Regions from separate parts of the Streptomyces sp. NPDC058877 genome, predicted to be linked through region 3. Evidence: riboswitches for the same ligand, from Rfam matches in the RefSeq annotation. Region 3 holds a riboswitch; each other region holds the start of a gene.
The links. Region 3 has a riboswitch for cobalamin ahead of ACFW2Y_RS13890 (energy-coupling factor ABC transporter permease). Riboswitches for the same ligand answer to the same signal wherever they lie in the genome.
Positions count from the first base shown of each region.

Region 1: it holds a riboswitch for cobalamin, as region 3 does, so the genes downstream of both, metE (5-methyltetrahydropteroyltriglutamate--homocysteine S-methyltransferase) here and ACFW2Y_RS13890 (energy-coupling factor ABC transporter permease) in region 3, are expected to answer to the same signal.
Region 2: it holds a riboswitch for cobalamin, as region 3 does, so the genes downstream of both, ACFW2Y_RS08800 (acyl-CoA thioesterase) here and ACFW2Y_RS13890 (energy-coupling factor ABC transporter permease) in region 3, are expected to answer to the same signal.

Region 1 is NZ_JBHYMF010000006.1:26,400-31,602, forward strand. Features, by position in the region: partial or broken gene ACFW2Y_RS02790 (DUF5701 family protein) at 1-166, opposite strand, end outside; gene metE (5-methyltetrahydropteroyltriglutamate--homocysteine S-methyltransferase) at 436-2,760, opposite strand; cobalamin riboswitch at 2,925-3,140, opposite strand; gene ACFW2Y_RS02800 (hypothetical protein) at 3,193-3,573, opposite strand; gene ACFW2Y_RS02805 (hypothetical protein) at 4,254-5,203, shown strand, end outside.
Region 2 is NZ_JBHYMF010000025.1:19,012-24,214, forward strand. Features, by position in the region: gene ACFW2Y_RS08780 (Lrp/AsnC family transcriptional regulator) at 1-342, shown strand, start outside; gene ACFW2Y_RS08785 (VOC family protein) at 605-973, shown strand; gene ACFW2Y_RS08790 (hypothetical protein) at 1,051-1,296, opposite strand; gene ACFW2Y_RS08795 (RidA family protein) at 1,349-1,768, opposite strand; partial or broken gene ACFW2Y_RS08800 (acyl-CoA thioesterase) at 2,051-2,461, opposite strand; cobalamin riboswitch at 2,512-2,730, opposite strand; gene ACFW2Y_RS08805 (hypothetical protein) at 2,693-3,088, opposite strand; one part of gene ACFW2Y_RS08810 (IS5 family transposase) at 3,122-3,576, opposite strand; one part of gene ACFW2Y_RS08810 (IS5 family transposase) at 3,576-3,918, opposite strand; gene ACFW2Y_RS08815 (VOC family protein) at 4,199-4,684, shown strand; gene ACFW2Y_RS08820 (hypothetical protein) at 4,784-4,915, opposite strand.
Region 3 is NZ_JBHYMF010000046.1:18,582-23,784, reverse strand. Features, by position in the region: gene dhaK (dihydroxyacetone kinase subunit DhaK) at 1-896, shown strand, start outside; gene dhaL (dihydroxyacetone kinase subunit DhaL) at 916-1,551, shown strand; gene ACFW2Y_RS13895 (PTS-dependent dihydroxyacetone kinase phosphotransferase subunit DhaM) at 1,557-2,006, shown strand; cobalamin riboswitch at 2,068-2,302, shown strand; gene ACFW2Y_RS13890 (energy-coupling factor ABC transporter permease) at 2,331-3,026, shown strand; gene ACFW2Y_RS13885 (energy-coupling factor ABC transporter substrate-binding protein) at 3,026-3,481, shown strand; gene cbiQ (cobalt ECF transporter T component CbiQ) at 3,488-4,237, shown strand; gene ACFW2Y_RS13875 (ATP-binding cassette domain-containing protein) at 4,234-5,094, shown strand.

The DNA.
Region 1 (5,203 bases), on a different contig from region 3:
CGGGTTTGCCGTCACGGTCGAGCAGCGGCGCGAGGGCAGAGGTGGGAACGCGACTCGGGTCGACGGCGAGCAGGACGTCGCCCGTGTCCCCATGGGCGCGCTCGGCGAAGGCGCGCAACTCGGCGGCGGAGATCCCGGCGAGCTCGTGCACGCCCAGCTCGATCAGACGTTTGGCCTGGGCGGTGAGCGGCGGGAGCGGTGTGAGAGTGGTGGGGGCGGTGGTTCCGGACTGGTGTCGGACGTCGCTTCGGGCACGTGAGTCCTCCGGGTCGCTGTTCGCGGCAAGCCCCTGGGGCAACGCGGGGCGTCACCCGATCGTTCCCGTGATCGGCGTTGGACGTGCACCTTCGCCTGAAGCGGCGTGCGCCCCGAAGGGGGCACCCTTCGAGGACGTCCGGGCCGGACGACGATGCGTTCGGCCCGGACCTCGGGGCATCAACCGTTGTGGGCCGGCAGCTCCTCCCTGACCGTGCGGGCTGCGGCAACGAGGTTTTCCAGGGAGGCGCGGGTCTCCGGCCAGCCGCGGGTCTTGAGGCCGCAGTCGGGGTTGACCCACAGGCGCTCGGCCGGGATGGCGTCCAGGCCCTTGCGCAGGAGCACGGCGACCTCGTCGACGCTCGGGACGCGCGGGGAGTGGATGTCCCAGACCCCCGGACCGGCCTCGCGCGGGTAGCCGTGCTCGGCCAGTTCGTCGGCCACCTGCATGTGGGAACGGGCCGCCTCCAGGCTGATGACGTCGGCGTCGAGGTCATCGATGGCCCGGACGACGTCGCCGAATTCCGCGTAGCACATGTGCGTGTGGATCTGGGTGTCCGGTCGTACGCCACTGGTGGTCAGCCGGAAGCATTCGGTCGCCCAGGCCAGGTAGGCGGGGTGGTCGGCGGCGCGGAGCGGCAGGGTCTCGCGGAGCGCCGGCTCGTCGACCTGGATGACCGGCGTTCCGGCCGCCTCCAGGTCGTTCACCTCGTCGCGCAGGGCCAGCGCCACTTGCCGGGCGGTGTCACCCAGCGGTTGGTCGTCCCGCACGAAGGACCACGCGAGCATCGTGACCGGACCGGTCAGCATGCCCTTGACCGGCCTGGAGGTCTGCGACTGGGCGTACGTCGTCCAGCGCACCGTCATCGGTTCGGGGCGGGAGACGTCACCGGCGAGGACGGGCGGACGGACGTAACGGGTGCCGTAGGACTGGACCCAGCCGTGCTGGGTGGCGATGTAGCCGGTCAGCTGCTCGGCGAAGTACTGCACCATGTCGTTGCGTTCGGGCTCGCCGTGCACCAGGACGTCGATGCCGGTCTTCTCCTGGAAGGAGATGACCTCGCGGATCTCGTCCTCGATGCGGCCTTCGTATCCGGCGGTGTCGATCCGGCCGGCCCGGAGGTCGGCACGGCTCGCACGGAGCCCGCCGGTCTGCGGGAAGGAGCCGATGGTCGTGGTCGGCAGCAACGGCAGCCCTAGATGCGCGCGCTGTGCCGCGGAGCGCTCGGCGTACGGCTGGGAGCGCCGTCCGTCCGTGTCGGTGATGGCCGCGGTACGGGCACGGACCGCGGGGTCACGGGTGAGGGCGGAGCCGGCTCGTGAGGCGAGGTCGGCGCGGTTGGCGGCCAGCTCGGCGGCGATCGCACCGGTGCCTTGGGCGAGGCCGCGGGCGAGGGTGGCGACTTCGGTGCTCTTCTGACGGGCGAAGGCCAGCCAGCGTCGGATCTGGGGCTCGATGTCGCGCTCCGCGGTCGCGTCCAGGGGGACGTGCAACAGGGAGCAGGACGCGGCGACGTCGACCCGGTCGGCCAGCCCGAGGAGGGTGGCCAGGGTGGCCAGGGACTTCTGGTGGTCGTTGATCCAGACGTTGCGGCCGTTGACGACGCCTGCGACCAGGCGCTTGCCGGGCAGTCCGCCGATCGCGGCGAGGTCGTCCAGGTTCGCGGCGGCGGAGTCGGTGAAGTCCAGGGCGAGGCCCTCCACCGGGGTGGCCGCGAGCGCCTTGAGGGCATCGCCCAAGCGGTCGAAGTACGAGGCGACGAGCAGCTTGGGCCGGTCGGTGGCACGGCCCAGATCACGGTAGGCACGGACGGCGGCGCTCAGCTCGGCCGGGGTGCGGTCCTGGACCAGGGCGGGTTCGTCCAGCTGGACCCATTCGGCGCCGGCCGCGCGCAGATCGGCGAGTACTTCGGCGTAGACCGGCAGCAGCCGGTCGAGAAGGCTCAGCGGTTCGAAGTCGGCCACGACGCCCGGGGCGGGCTTGGCGAGCAGCAGGTAGGTGAGGGGGCCGACCAGGACCGGTCGGGGGGTGTGACCGAGGGCGAGGGCTTCCTTCAGCTCGGCGACCTGCTTGGTCGAGTCGGAGGCGAAGACGGTGTCCGGGCCGAGTTCGGGGACCAAGTAGTGGTAGTTGGTGTCGAACCACTTGGTCATCTCCAGCGGCGCCACGTCCTGGGTGCCACGGGCCATCGCGAAGTACCCGTCGAGCGCATCCCCCCCGACGGCGGCGCGGTGACGTGCGGGCACGGCGCCGACCATGACACTGGTGTCCAGGACGTGGTCGTAGTACGAGAAGTCTCCCGTCGGCACTTCGTGGATGCCGGCGTCGACCAACTCCTGCCAGCGGGAGCGGCGGAGGCCGGCCGCCGTCTCCCGGAGGGCATCGGCGGTGGCACGGCCCTTCCAGTAGCTCTCGACGGCCTTCTTCAGTTCGCGGTTCTGACCCTGGCGGGGATAGCCGTACACGGTGGCTCGTGCTGCCGTGGCCACGGGTTTGGCTGTCACGGAACTCTCCTTCGCGAGATGTGTCCACAACATCCCGGAGACGGGAGACGGACGCGAAGGAGCCACAGGCGGTGCGGACCACCGGGCGGGAAACGCCGGATGTGCCGCTCGCCGTGTACGCCGACCCGCCCACGAGGTCACCGGGATGTCCGCGCACGGCATACGACCGTGCGTGGGCAACGGGCAGGTCTTCGGACTCGCGGGCACGTCCTCCTGGCGGAGGAAACCTACTGGCCGTCGCTTCCCAGGGCCGTTGTCCGGTCCCAGTGCGTATGACGGCGGTCGTTCCCGCTCACCGCTGCGGGGCAGTCCCGGATTCCCACCGGGTTCCCTCTTACGACGCCTACCGCCATGGGGGTCCCCATGCCGTTCAGGCCATGGGGCGGGACGGGGCGAACCAGCTGCGAGTGCCAGCCTAGGACGTGCGATCGCTCAGCGGCGAGGTTTTCCAACATGCGGACGCAAGAACGAGGTGGCTCCGTAATCGACGACGCCCTGCGGTACGAGTACGGCCGCGCGGGAGCCCAGCGTCGTTCGTGCCGTGGCGCATACGGTGCATGGGGGCGCACGGCCGAGAGCCTCACGGAGACCGGGGCGGTGGAGATGCTCCTGGCGCTGGACGCCGTGGGTCAGACGAAGACCGGCGTGCTCGATCAGGAAGCCGGTGGCGGCGAACGGCTCCACCGGCTGGCCGCTCTTCCTGCTCTCCACGACGACCTCGGCCACGAACGCCGCGGCCTGCTCCTCGAACGCCTCGGACGTCGGGGCACCGCGCACGGGTGTGAGCCCGGGGTCTTCGGCTCCGCCGTTCACGGTGTCGTCGACACGGTGAAACCTGGGGTGCAGACCCGTCCGCTCGTTGCGGTGCCCACGAGGTCAGGACACCGGGCGCTGGCTGACGGGCCGTCCGACATGCGCGTCGTCGGCGGGCCGGCTGAGCGCCGGTACCTCGCCGAGGAAGTCTCCGCTCGAGCAGGTCTTGGTCGCTTTTGCGCTCTTGAGCCCCGCACCACCCAGGCATGATCTGAGGGCAGCACCAGGACTGCATCTGCGACGGTTCTGCTGCCTTGGCCGTCTGGCCAAGCCGCTCGTACCAGTGGCTCCGTTGAGCGCCCGAACGAGAGCCTCATCCTCCACGAACTGCGCCACATCGTGGGTCCCTGGTCTACGCGACTCACTGGGGAGTCCCCGCACCAATGGAGTTCCGACGTGGTGGAATTGATCTGAAGATCCGAAATGGACCGGGGGTTTCCCTCTACAATCAGGCGGGACGCCGGATCCGGTTGAGGGGGCTGTGCGGAGTGTCGCTGAGGGATGAGGCCGAAGAGGTCGTTGTCCGTGTGACAGAAGGGCACGCTGTCGTGTTCGGTGCTCCCCGTGGGGAGAACGGCTCGCGATGGGGGCGCTGGGTGGCTGGCCTCACCTCCAGCGAGTGGGCAGCTGTCGTGCGGACCTTGGATCCTGCGGTCCGGGTGTTCGTCGAGGCTCGGCGCGTGACCGGTCATCTGGTCGAGATCGATCCGCTCTCCCGCAAGTTGATGGAGACGGGGAAGTTGATCGTCGAGGAGGGCGGCTGGATCCAGAGCAGCATCCGCAACGACCGGGGGCAGGTGGCACGTCTGCTGCGTGTTCGTGGCACCACGGCCATCTCTGCCTTGTCGGGTGGGGCGGCCGTTCTGGGTGCCATCGCAGCTCAGGTTCAGGCGGCCGAGATGGCCCGGGACATCAAGGCCATCCGCCAGCGGGTGGATGAACTGGCCCAGCGCATGCAGTCCGACCAGATCGGTGCTGCCGAGAATGTCTTCGAACAGGTTGAGGACCTGGTGGCACGGCTGCGTGCTCATGGGGAGCGTGGTGTTGAGGCGAGTGACTTCTCGGTCACGAGGAGCAGTCTGGGTGATGTGAGTCGTAAGGGTCTTCGCCATCTCGGGGACGCGATGGCGCGGCTGGAGGATGTTGGGAAGGGATCCTTGCGCCGGGTGCACAAGGGCCTGAGCCAGGGGGCTGTGGACGAGGTGGAGCTGCACCTCGATCTGATGACGCAGTGTTACGTGGCCACGGTCCAGTTCGGGCTCGCCCAGATCGCCTTCGACTATCACGGGGGAAAGCCTGACGTTGCCAGGACCAGGTCCGAGCAGATCGCCACGTCCCTCTCGGGGCTCCGTGACGGGATTGAGGACGTCCATGGCAGGCTCGGCCGGGTCGACGAGCACGTCCGGGCCAGGTTCCGGTCCTCGAAACGCATGGGTTCTCTGTCTTCGGTACCGTCGCTGATCACGGACGCTTCAGCTGTTGCTGTGAGCCAGGCGGCAGGCAAGTCCGTGCCCATCGGGCGGTTTTATGGAAAGTCGACCTCGATTCCGGTGGCTCTACTCGCCGTCGGTGGGGGCTTGCTGGTTTGGGGAGGCTTCGAGGTTATGACGCAGCCTCATGCGGAGAAGGA
Region 2 (5,203 bases), on a different contig from region 3:
GTACGGAAGCTGCGGGAGCGCGGGGTCATCCGGCGCACCACCGTCGAGGTGGACCCGGCCGCCGTGGGAAGCGCCGTCCTGGCCTACGTGATGGTCGACTCGACGTCCTGGATGGGTGATTCGGCACCGGACTTCGCCGCGCTCCCCGAGGTCCTGGAGGCGCACGTCATCGCCGGCAGCGCCTCGGTTCTGGTGAAGGTCAGGACGGCCACCACCGAGCAACTGCAGGACGTGCTGCGCCGCATCTACGCGATCGACGGGGTCAGCGGAACACAGGCGACGGTGGTCCTGGAGACCTTCTTCGAGCGCCCGTTGTCACCGCTCGCCCCCGATCGGTCCTGACCCCCCTCGCGCCCGCCACCACTCCGTGGGAACGACGAAGTCGGCGGAGCGCGTCACCTTCGACTGTGACGGGGGTCCGGTTCGATGAAGCTCCGCCCTCGCGAAGCGGCCGGTCACCGGGGTACGCCCCCGCTTCGGGGTGCTCGTGCCGGCCGTGGGCGGCAGTCTGCGACACGGACCGTCCGGCGGGGCGGCTTTGTCGATGAGTTCCCCGTCCTCGAACGGTCCATCCAGCGACACGGCCGTTCTCGACAGGAGTGCCATGTCCACCATCCAGCCAGTGATCCTGACTGCCGACCAGGACGTCCTGGTCGGCTTCTACACGGAACTGTTCGGCGCCGAGGAGGTCTTCCGGGTGCCGGCGGACGGTCCGGCGTTCTACCTCGGCCTGCGCATCGGCGACACCGACCTCGGGCTGGTGGCCAAGGAAGCCCCGGAGGCCGGGGCGGCGCCGCGGATCCTGCTCGGCATCGGGGTCGACGACGTCGACGAAACGCTCGCCCGAGTGGAGGCGTTGGGCGGTTCGGTCCGCAGCGGCCCCCATGACATGCCGTGGGGACAGCGCGTCGCCCACATCCAGGACCCTGACGGCAATCCGCTGAACCTCACCCAGCCGATCCCCGATCGGTAATGCCGTTCCGCGGTGCTCGTGTTGATCGTGGGCCGTCTGCGGCAGGGACCAATGGTCTTTGTGGGCCGCGGTGTTCATCAGGACGAGCAGCGTGTGCAGGAGCTCGGCGGCGCGGGCGGGGCAGTGCGGGCCTCGGTGAGGACCCGCCGGTCCTTCGAGTGGACGAAGCCGCTTTCGGCGGGGACGCGTTCGGCGGCCAGGACCCGACCGGCCCCCTTCCCGGCAGGTGAGAGCCTGCGGGCGAAGGGGGCCTTGAAGCCGGTGACGACCACGGGACCGCCCCCGTTGTCGTCACCGGCTCGGCCCCGCTGCCCGAGGTCCACCCGCGTCCGGCTTCTCGAAGGCACCGGCACCCGCCGAGGAGCGGGATCGTGACTACTGTTGCTGCCCCTTCCGCGGTGTCGTGACGTCCTCGGCGCAGGCGAGCGCCTCGACCTCGACGCGCAGCGCGGGCGTGGCCAGCGCCGCCACGGTCATCACGGTCATGCAGGGGCGCAGGTCGCCCAGCCACGCGGCCATCCGTTCGCGCCGCCGCTGCAGGTCTATCTCGCCCGCGAAGTAGAACGTCAACTTGACCAGGTCCTCGTGGCGCATGCCCGCCGCCCGGAGGTTGGCCGTGACGTTCTCCAGCGCGAGTCCGAGCTGCTCGACCGGGTCCTCGGGAAGCTCACCGGCCGGGGTCATGCCGATCTGGCCGGATACCACGAGCCACCGGACCTGACCGGTGATCTCGGCCTGGTGCGAGTAGGCGGCGAGCGGCGCCGCTATCTCCGGGGGGTTTCGGAAGGTGTTCACGGAAGTTCTGCTCCAGTTCGGACGGACGGGCTGCGGTGCGTGCCGAGCGCCTCGGTGCTCGACTCGCCCCGGTCGGTAGTCTCGCGCACGGAGCCGTCCGGCTTCTCGGAGATCCGCACCGGTGCATCCCCGTACCGGCGCGCCAGGACCGCCACCGTGCCCTGCTGCGGTGAGACGCCTCGCACCCCGCGCCCCGTTCCCTGCGGGACGAGGCGCGGGGCGAACGCGTCCGCGACACGAGCACCCCGGTCAGGACAGGCCGGGCAGCGACACTTCGAGAACCGGGACGGGCCGCGGGCTGCCGTCGGCGTCGACGGCGACGAAAGTGAGGAAGGCGGTGGCGACCTCGGTGGCGGGGCCGGAGCTGTTCCACCGTTCGGCGGTGACGCGGACGCCGACGGTCATGGAGGTCCGTCCGGCGCGTTCGAGGCCGGCCTCGACGCTGAGCAGGTCCCCGGCCCGGACCGGGGCGAGGAAGGCCATCCGGTCGACGGACGCGGTGACGGCGGGGCCGTCGGCGTGGCGTCCGGCGGCGGCAGCGGCGGCGTCGTCGATGAGCTTCATCATCACGCCGCCGTGGATGGTGCCGTAGAGGTTGGTGTCGTGCTCGCTCATGATGTGGGCGAGGACGACCCGTGAGTCGTCCGGGGTCTTCGGCGTGCGGGCAGGGCTGGTGACGGTGGGATCGGCCACGTCAACTCTCCTTCGCGAGTCGCGGCAGGGCTGTTCCGCACGCCGCGGGTGCCGACGCACGGGCAGCGGGCAGGTCTTCGGACTCGCGGGCACGCCTCGTCGTACGAGACCCCTACTGGCCGTCGCTTCCCAGGACCGTCGTCCGGTCCCAGTGCGTATGACGGCGGTCGTTCCCGCTCACCGCTGCGGGGCAGTCCCGGATTCCCACCGGGTTCCCTCTTAGGCGTCGTCTCAATTGGTGAGGTGCCGCCGGATGAACGGTGTCGTTCCAAGGACGAGTGCGGCGAAGACGGCCAGTCGTTGAAGGCCGGGCTGCTCGGCGAGGTTGCTGTGCTGGATGCCGTGGACGGCATACCAGTTGGCGGCGAGGTCGGTCGCCATGATGGCGCAGGCAAGGTCAATTCCCCGGCGCTTGCCCCTGATGAGGAGCACGGCGGCGAGCGTGTCGAACAGTGCCAGGGACGACCAGTAGAGGTTGAGCCAGCCCGGTGCCCAGTCGTAGGGGTGCAGGCCGTGGCTGAGGAGGTCGGTGACGTGCGCGAAAGCACCGACGAAGAGCAGGACGGCCGCGATGCCGCAGGCCGATATGACTGCCCAGCGCGGGGTGTGGTGCATCCATCCGATCACGTTGCGGATCGTCCCACCTGCGGGTGTCGCTCGTCAGGCTGTCAGTCTGCGGTAGCAGATGAGGGTGCAGGCGATGGCGGTGAAGGCCAGGAAGTGCTCGGCCTTGCGCTCGTAACGGCGGTGCAGGCGGCGGCAGCCACCCAGCCAGGACATCGTGCGCTCGATCGTCCAGCGATGCCGGCCCAGTCGTGTGGAGGATTCGACGCCTCTGCGGGCGACGCGGTGTCGGATGCCGCGCGAGCGGAGCCATCGGCGCAGGTGGTCGTAGTCGTATCCCTTGTCCGCGTGGAGCTTGGCGGGCCGTCGCCGGCGTGGGCCGCGGCGGGACCGGATCGGAGGAATGCCGCGTACCAGCGGCTCAAGCGCCTGGCTGTCGTGGAGGTTCGCGCCGGAGATCCCGACAGAGATAGGCAGACCGGTCCGCTCAGTGATCGAATGGATCTTCGAGCCTTCCTTGCCCCGGTCCACAGGATTCGGACCTGTCAGCTCCCCCCTTTCAGGGCCCGCATGTTCACCGAGTCGATCGCGCAGCGCGACCAGTCCAGTGCGCCACGAGAGCCCAGTTCGTCGAGGATGATGCGGTGCAGCTTGGCCCAGACCCGGGCGGTACTCCACTCGGTGAAGCGCCGATGTGCGGTCGGCCCCGACGGCCCGAAGGCCGGCGGCAACTGCCGCCAGGTGCAGCCTGTCGTGGCCACGAAGATGATCACGGCCAACACCTCGCGGTCTCCGTACCGCCGCCGGCCGCCGCCCTGCGGTCGTGCCGGAGCGGGCGGGACCACCCGCTGGAAAAGTTCCCACAACTCGTCCGGCACCAAGCGCTCGACCATCACCACACAGCGCAGACTACTCAACCCACCAAATGAGACGACGCCTAACCTGACGCCGGCTACGAGCCTGGCCTGCCCGTGGCTGAGGCGAAGCGCGATAGTCGTCACAGGAGCGGGTTTGTTGTCACCGAGACCGCGGGCGTACGCGTCCCTGCGTGCTGCCCGGCGGGCAGGTTTGCTGCAGGACCGCATCGACGCTTGACCTCAAGCAAACTTGAGCTTCTAGGTTCCTTCCAGGGCCGCGGGAACCGACCGGCGGCGCCTTTCGAGGAGGTTCGCCATGACCGAGCGCACAGTCCACATCGAGATCCCCGACCGCTACCGCTACACCGTGATCCCGCACATCATGGTCGATGACGCCGCTGCTGCGATCGATTTCTACGAGCGGGCGTTCGGCGCCCGTGAGGACTTCAGGATTGACGCTCCGGGCGGCGGGATCCTGCACGCCGAGATCACCATCGGACGGTCGGCACTGATGCTGGGCGACGTCAGCGTGGACGAAGCGGAGACCGCCTCCTTTGCCGCGCCGACCTCGCTCGGCGGAGGCACGTCCGTCACGCTGCACGTCTTCGTGCCGGACGTCGACAGCCTGGTGGAGCGCGCCCGGGCGGCCGGCGCCGAGGTCCTCCAGCCGCCGAAGGACATGTTCCACGGCGACCGCACCGCCATCCTCAAGGACCCTTCGGGGCACATGTGGGTATTTCTGACCCATGTGGAAGACGTATCGGACGAGGAGCTGCGGCGCCGCCTGGCCGCCGCCGGGTAACCCCTCGCCGTGGGCGCAGTGACCGGACCGGTAACGGACTCCACGCAGTTGGGGGCGCCGAGCCGGAGCGGGTCATGTCCCTTGTCGTGGTGTAGCCGATCATTCGGCGGTCGTGTTGGGTAGCGCGGGGGCGCTTTCGGGGAGCTTGGCGGGGTAGAGCTGGCCCATGCTTCCTTCAGGCAGGTAGCGGCGGGGGAAGACGATCCATTCGTCGTGCAGTTCGAAGAGCACGGCGGTGACCTGCGACTATTCAGGATGAGAGAGGTTCGCTCTCAAGAGCCACCGGGCGGGCCAAGGTCATGGTCATGAGGAGCGCCGGTTTCGCTGGGCCGGGATTTGCTGCTAGGTTGCCGCGCCGTTTTTCGAGGGTTCCTGCGGTGACGAGTCCTCGGGCGTGCGTGGATCGGGCGTCGCCGCTCTGCGAGGGTGACGGTGATCACGAGGGCTCTTGAGCGCGTGCTGCGTAGGCTTGTGGGGTCGTCGCGGTGGAGCCAGGGAGAGCGGGTGAAGTTCCCCGGC
Region 3 (5,203 bases):
GGGTGGTGATGCGCCGCGACGCGCCGATGGCGGGAAAGGTCGCCCTGGTGTCCGGCGGCGGATCCGGGCACGAGCCCCTGCACGGCGGGTTCGTGGGACCCGGCATGCTGGCCGCAGCTTGTCCGGGGGAGGTCTTCACCTCCCCCGTGCCCGACCAGATGGTGCGGGCCGCGGCTGCCGTCGACAGCGGCGCCGGAGTGCTGTTCGTCGTCAAGAACTACACCGGCGACGTGCTGAACTTCGAGATGGCCGCCGAGCTGGCCGAGGACGAGGGGATCCAGGTCACCAAGGTGCTCGTCGACGACGACGTGGCGGTGACGGACAGCCTGTACACGGCGGGCCGGCGGGGCACCGGGGGAACGCTGTTCGTGGAGAAGATCGCCGGTGCGGCTGCCGAAGAGGGCGCGCCGCTGGAACGGGTGGAGTCACTCGCCCGTCGGGTCAACACACGGTCCCGTTCCTTCGGGGTGGCCCTGAGCGCCTGCTCCACCCCCGCGAAGGGCAGTCCGACCTTCGACCTCCCCGCGGGGGAGATCGAGTTGGGGATCGGCATCCACGGCGAGCCGGGCCGCGAGCGGCGGGCGATGATGACCTCGCGGGAGATCGCGGACTTCGCGGTCGACGCGGTCCTGGACGACCTCCGCCCGACCGGACCCGTGATCGCCCTGGTCAACGGCATGGGCGCGACTCCGCTGCTGGAGCTGTACGGCTTCAACTCGGAGGTGCACCGGGTGCTGGGCGAGCGGGGCGTGCCGGTGGTCCGGACGCTCGTCGGAAACTACGTGACGTCGCTCGACATGGCCGGCTGCTCGGTCACCCTGTGCGAGGTCGACGAGGAGCTGCTGCGCCTGTGGGACGCTCCGGTGCAGACGCCGGCGCTGCGCTGGGGCCGGTGAGACGGGAGTGGGGAGCAGCATGACGGAGACCACAAGGACCATGGACGCCGGTTTCCTGGTGCGTTGGCTGGCAGCGGTGTCCGATGACGTCGACCGCGAGGCGGATCGGCTCACCGAACTGGACTCGGCGATCGGGGACGCCGACCACGGTGTCAACCTCAAGCGGGGGTTCACCGCCGTGACGGAGGCGCTGGCGAAGGAGCCTCCGTCGACTCCGGGTGCCGTGTTGATCGCCGCCGGACGGCAGCTCATCTCCACGGTCGGCGGCGCCTCGGGGCCACTGTACGGGACGCTGCTGCGGCGCGCCGGAAAGGCCTTGGGAGGGGACGGGGAGGTCACCCGGGCACGGTTGGCGGAGGCGCTCGACGCCGGCGTGGCCGCGGTGGCGCAGCTGGGGGGTGCGCGGGTAGGTGACAAGACGATGCTGGACGCGCTCGTACCGGCCGTGGTGGGACTGCGGAGCTCGTTCGAGGCGGCACGGGCCGCGGCGGAGGGGGGTGCCCTCGCCACCGTGCCCCTCCGGGCGCGCAAGGGGCGGGCCAGTTATCTCGGGGAACGGTCGATCGGGCACCAGGATCCGGGGGCCACCTCCTCGGCGCTGCTGTTCGCCGCCCTTGCCGACGTCGCGTACGCGGGGACGGGGGCGGGGACGTGAGTCGGGTGACCGGAGGCGCCGAGGCCCCGGCCGCTTCCGCTCCTTTCCCCTCGCCCCCGGCGCCGGTCGGCATCGTGCTGGTGTCGCACAGCGCCGCGGTCGCTGCGGCGGTGGCCGAGTTGGCCCGGGGGCTCGCGGGCGGGAGTGCGGCGCCGGTGCTGGCGGCCGGCGGGGCTCCGGACGGTGGCCTGGGGACGAGTGCCGAGCTGATCTGCAGGGCGGCGAAGGACGCGGACCGGGGGGCCGGAGTCGCGCTCCTGGTCGATCTGGGCAGCGCGGTCCTGACCGTCAAGGCCTTGCTCGCCGAGGGTGACGAACTGCCGGAGCGGTCCAGGCTGGTGGACGCTCCGTTCGTCGAGGGGGCGGTCGCCGCACTGGTCACGGCGAGCGCCGGCGGGGATCTCGACGAGGTGGCGGCGGCGGCCTCGGAGGCGTACTCCTACCGCAAGGGGTGAGGGCGAGGGGGGCTCCGGAGGCGTGTGCGCGGAGTGAGCGGAGGGCCGCACCGGGTGGTGGTCGTGTTGTGATCCAGCAGGTCAACACACTACTGTCACAGGGCCTTGGTGTACGGGAAACCGGTGCAGTACCGGTGCGGCCCTCGCCACTGTGATCGGGAGGTCCGGCTCCATCCTCCGGGGGAAGTCCCGGGGGAAGCCACTGGACCGTTGCGGGAGACCGCTGCGGTGTGGGAAGGCGGAGTCGGGCCGCATGACCGTCAGCCAGGAGACCGGCCAGGGTGCGTTGTCCATCCACGAGGTGCTGGAGAGGGTCTTCCCACCATGCATATAGCCGAGGGGTACCTACCCCCCGTGCACGCTGCCGCCTGGGGCGTCGCAGCTGCTCCGTTCGTCGTCCACGGGGTTCGCGCGCTGACCCGCGAAGTCCGGTCGAATCCTGATTCCACCCTGTTGCTCGGCGCGTCGGGCGCCTTCACCTTCGTCCTGTCGGCGCTCAAGCTTCCTTCGGTGACCGGGAGTTGTTCCCATCCGACCGGTACGGGGTTGGGTGCGATCCTGTTTCGGCCGCCGATCATGGCGGTGCTGGGAACGATCACCCTGCTCTTCCAGGCCCTGTTGCTCGCGCACGGGGGCCTGACCACGCTCGGGGCGAATGCCTTCTCCATGGCGATCGTCGGCCCTTGGGCGGGGTACGGGACGTACCGGTTGGTGCGGCGGTTCGGTGCTCCGCTGATGGTGGCCGTGTTCTTCGGCGCCTTCGTCGCCGACCTCTCCACGTACTGCGTCACCAGCGTGCAGTTGGCCCTGGCCTTCCCGGACCCCGGGAGCGGTGTGCTGGGGGCACTCGCCAAGTTCGGCGGGATCTTCGCCGTGACCCAGATCCCCCTCGCCGTCAGCGAGGGCCTGTTGACGGTGCTCGTGATGCGGCTGCTCACGCAGTCCAGCAAGGGCGACTTGATCCGGCTCGGCGTCCTCGGAAGGACGCGTGTGCAGCGGCAGGAGGAGGCGGTCTCGTGATGAGTCGCAACACGAAGATCAACGGTCTGCTGCTGCTCGTCGTCGCCGCGCTCGCGGTGCTGCCCCTGGCGCTGGGCCTCGGCGACCACAAGGAGGAGCCGTTCTCCGGTTCCGACGGTGAGGCCGAGAGCGCGATCACCGAGCTCCAGCCGGACTACGAGCCGTGGTTCAGCCCGCTGTACGAGCCCCCGTCCGGTGAGATCGAGTCGGCGCTCTTCGCGCTCCAGGCGGCGATCGGCGCCGGAGTCCTAGCGTACTACTTCGGTCTGCGGCGGGGCCGCCGCCAAGGTGAGGCCCAGGCTCGGGCCGGCGTCTCCGCCCCGACCGAGGACACCGCCCTGCGGAGCGCACGGGCGGACGACGCGGCGGCGGACGGCGGGGCCGCAGACCGGGACGGCCGGGCACCCGCCCCGTCCGGCACCGGTGCGCCGTCCTCCGACGGACCGGGTGCGTAACCGCCGATGCTGCCGATCGACGCGGCGGCGCACAGCAGTCGCTGGCGCCACCGCCACCCGGCCGAGAAGGCGCTGCTCGGTTTCGGTCTGACGCTGTGTGCGGTGTGTCTGCCACCGTGGCCGGGCGCGCTGCTCGTGGCGGCGGCCACGCTCACGGTCCTGCTCGGTCCGGCCGGGGTGCCGGGTCGCCAGTTGTGGCGGGCGTTCCGCGTTCCGTTGGGCTTCTGTATCACCGGGGCCGTTCCCCTGCTCTTCGAGGTCGGTGGGGCGCGGGGGTTCGTGGCCCTCGCCCCCGACGGTCCGGTGCACGCGGGCGAGCTGCTGTTGCGGACCGCCGCAGCCTCGCTCGGAGTGCTGCTGTTCGCGTTCACCACGCCGATGTCCGACGTGCTGCCCCGGCTGGTCAGGGCGGGGGTGCCGGCGCCCGTGGTGGACGTGGCGCTCGTGATGTACCGGATCGTCTTCCTGCTGCTCGACTCGCTGTCCAAGATCAGACAGGCCCAGGCGGCACGGCTCGGGCACACCACCCGGGCCGCGACCTGGCGCTCCCTCGCAGGGCTCGGCGCGACCGCGTTCGTGCGGGCCTTCGACCGGGCACAGCGGCTGCAGTCGGGGCTCGCCGGCCGCGGTTACGACGGCACGCTGCGGGTGCTGGTGCCGGGCCGGGCCGTCGCTCCGCGGTTCCTCGCGGCGACGGGAGCGCTCCTCGCGGGGCTCGTCGCCCTCACCCTCGTACTGGAAAGGTTCCTCCCGTGACGTCTTCGATCCCCGTCGTGGAGCTGGTGGAGGCGGGATTCGCCTACGAGGACGGGCCCGCGGTCCTGTCCGGGGTGGACTTCGCGGTGGCCGAGGGGCGCGCGATCGCGCTCCTCGGGCGGAACGGCAGCGGCAAGACGACACTGCTGAGGCTGCTGAGCGGGGGGCTGCGCTGCGGTGGCGGTGCGCTGCTCCTGGACGGCACCCGGGTGACGTACGACCGGAAGGGGCTGACCCGGCTGCGGAGCACGGTGCAGTTGGTCGTGCAGGATCCGGACGACCAGTTGTTCGCGGCCTCGGTCGCCCAGGACGTGTCGTTCGGTCCGATGAACCTGGGGCTTCCCGAGGAGGAGGTGCGGCTGCGGGTGCGGGAGGCGCTGGAGGCGCTGGACATCGTGGCCCTGGAGGACCGGCCGACGCACCTGTTGTCGTACGGGCAGCGGAAGCGCGCCGCGATCGCGGGTGCCGTGGCGATGCGGCCCCGGGTCCTGATCATGGACGAGCCCACGGCCGGGCTCGACCCGCACGGCCAGGAGAGGCTCCTGGAGACCCTCCACCGGCTGCGGGAGGCGGGGACGACCGTGGTGATGGCGACGCACGACGTGGACCTCGCGCTGCGGTGGGCGGACGAGGCGGCGGTGCTCTCCCCGGCCGGCCTGCGCACCGGTCCGGTCGCCGAGCTCCTCTCGGACGACGCCCTGCTGGACGCGGCCCGGCTGCGCCGGCCGTGGGCGACGGCCGTGACGCGCCTGCTGCGGTCCCACAGCCTGCTGGGCGTGGACGCGGAGGCGCCCAGGACCCCGGAGGACCTGGAGGCGTGGGTCGGGCCGGAGGTGCCGGTGCCGCGACGGTCCTGAGCCGCCCGCCCCGCGCGGGCCGTCCCGGGCCGTGCACCCGCCCCGTACGGACCGTCCGGGTGGCGCGGCACATCTCCTGAGGGTGGACCGCCGGTGCCGGTCGGTGTGG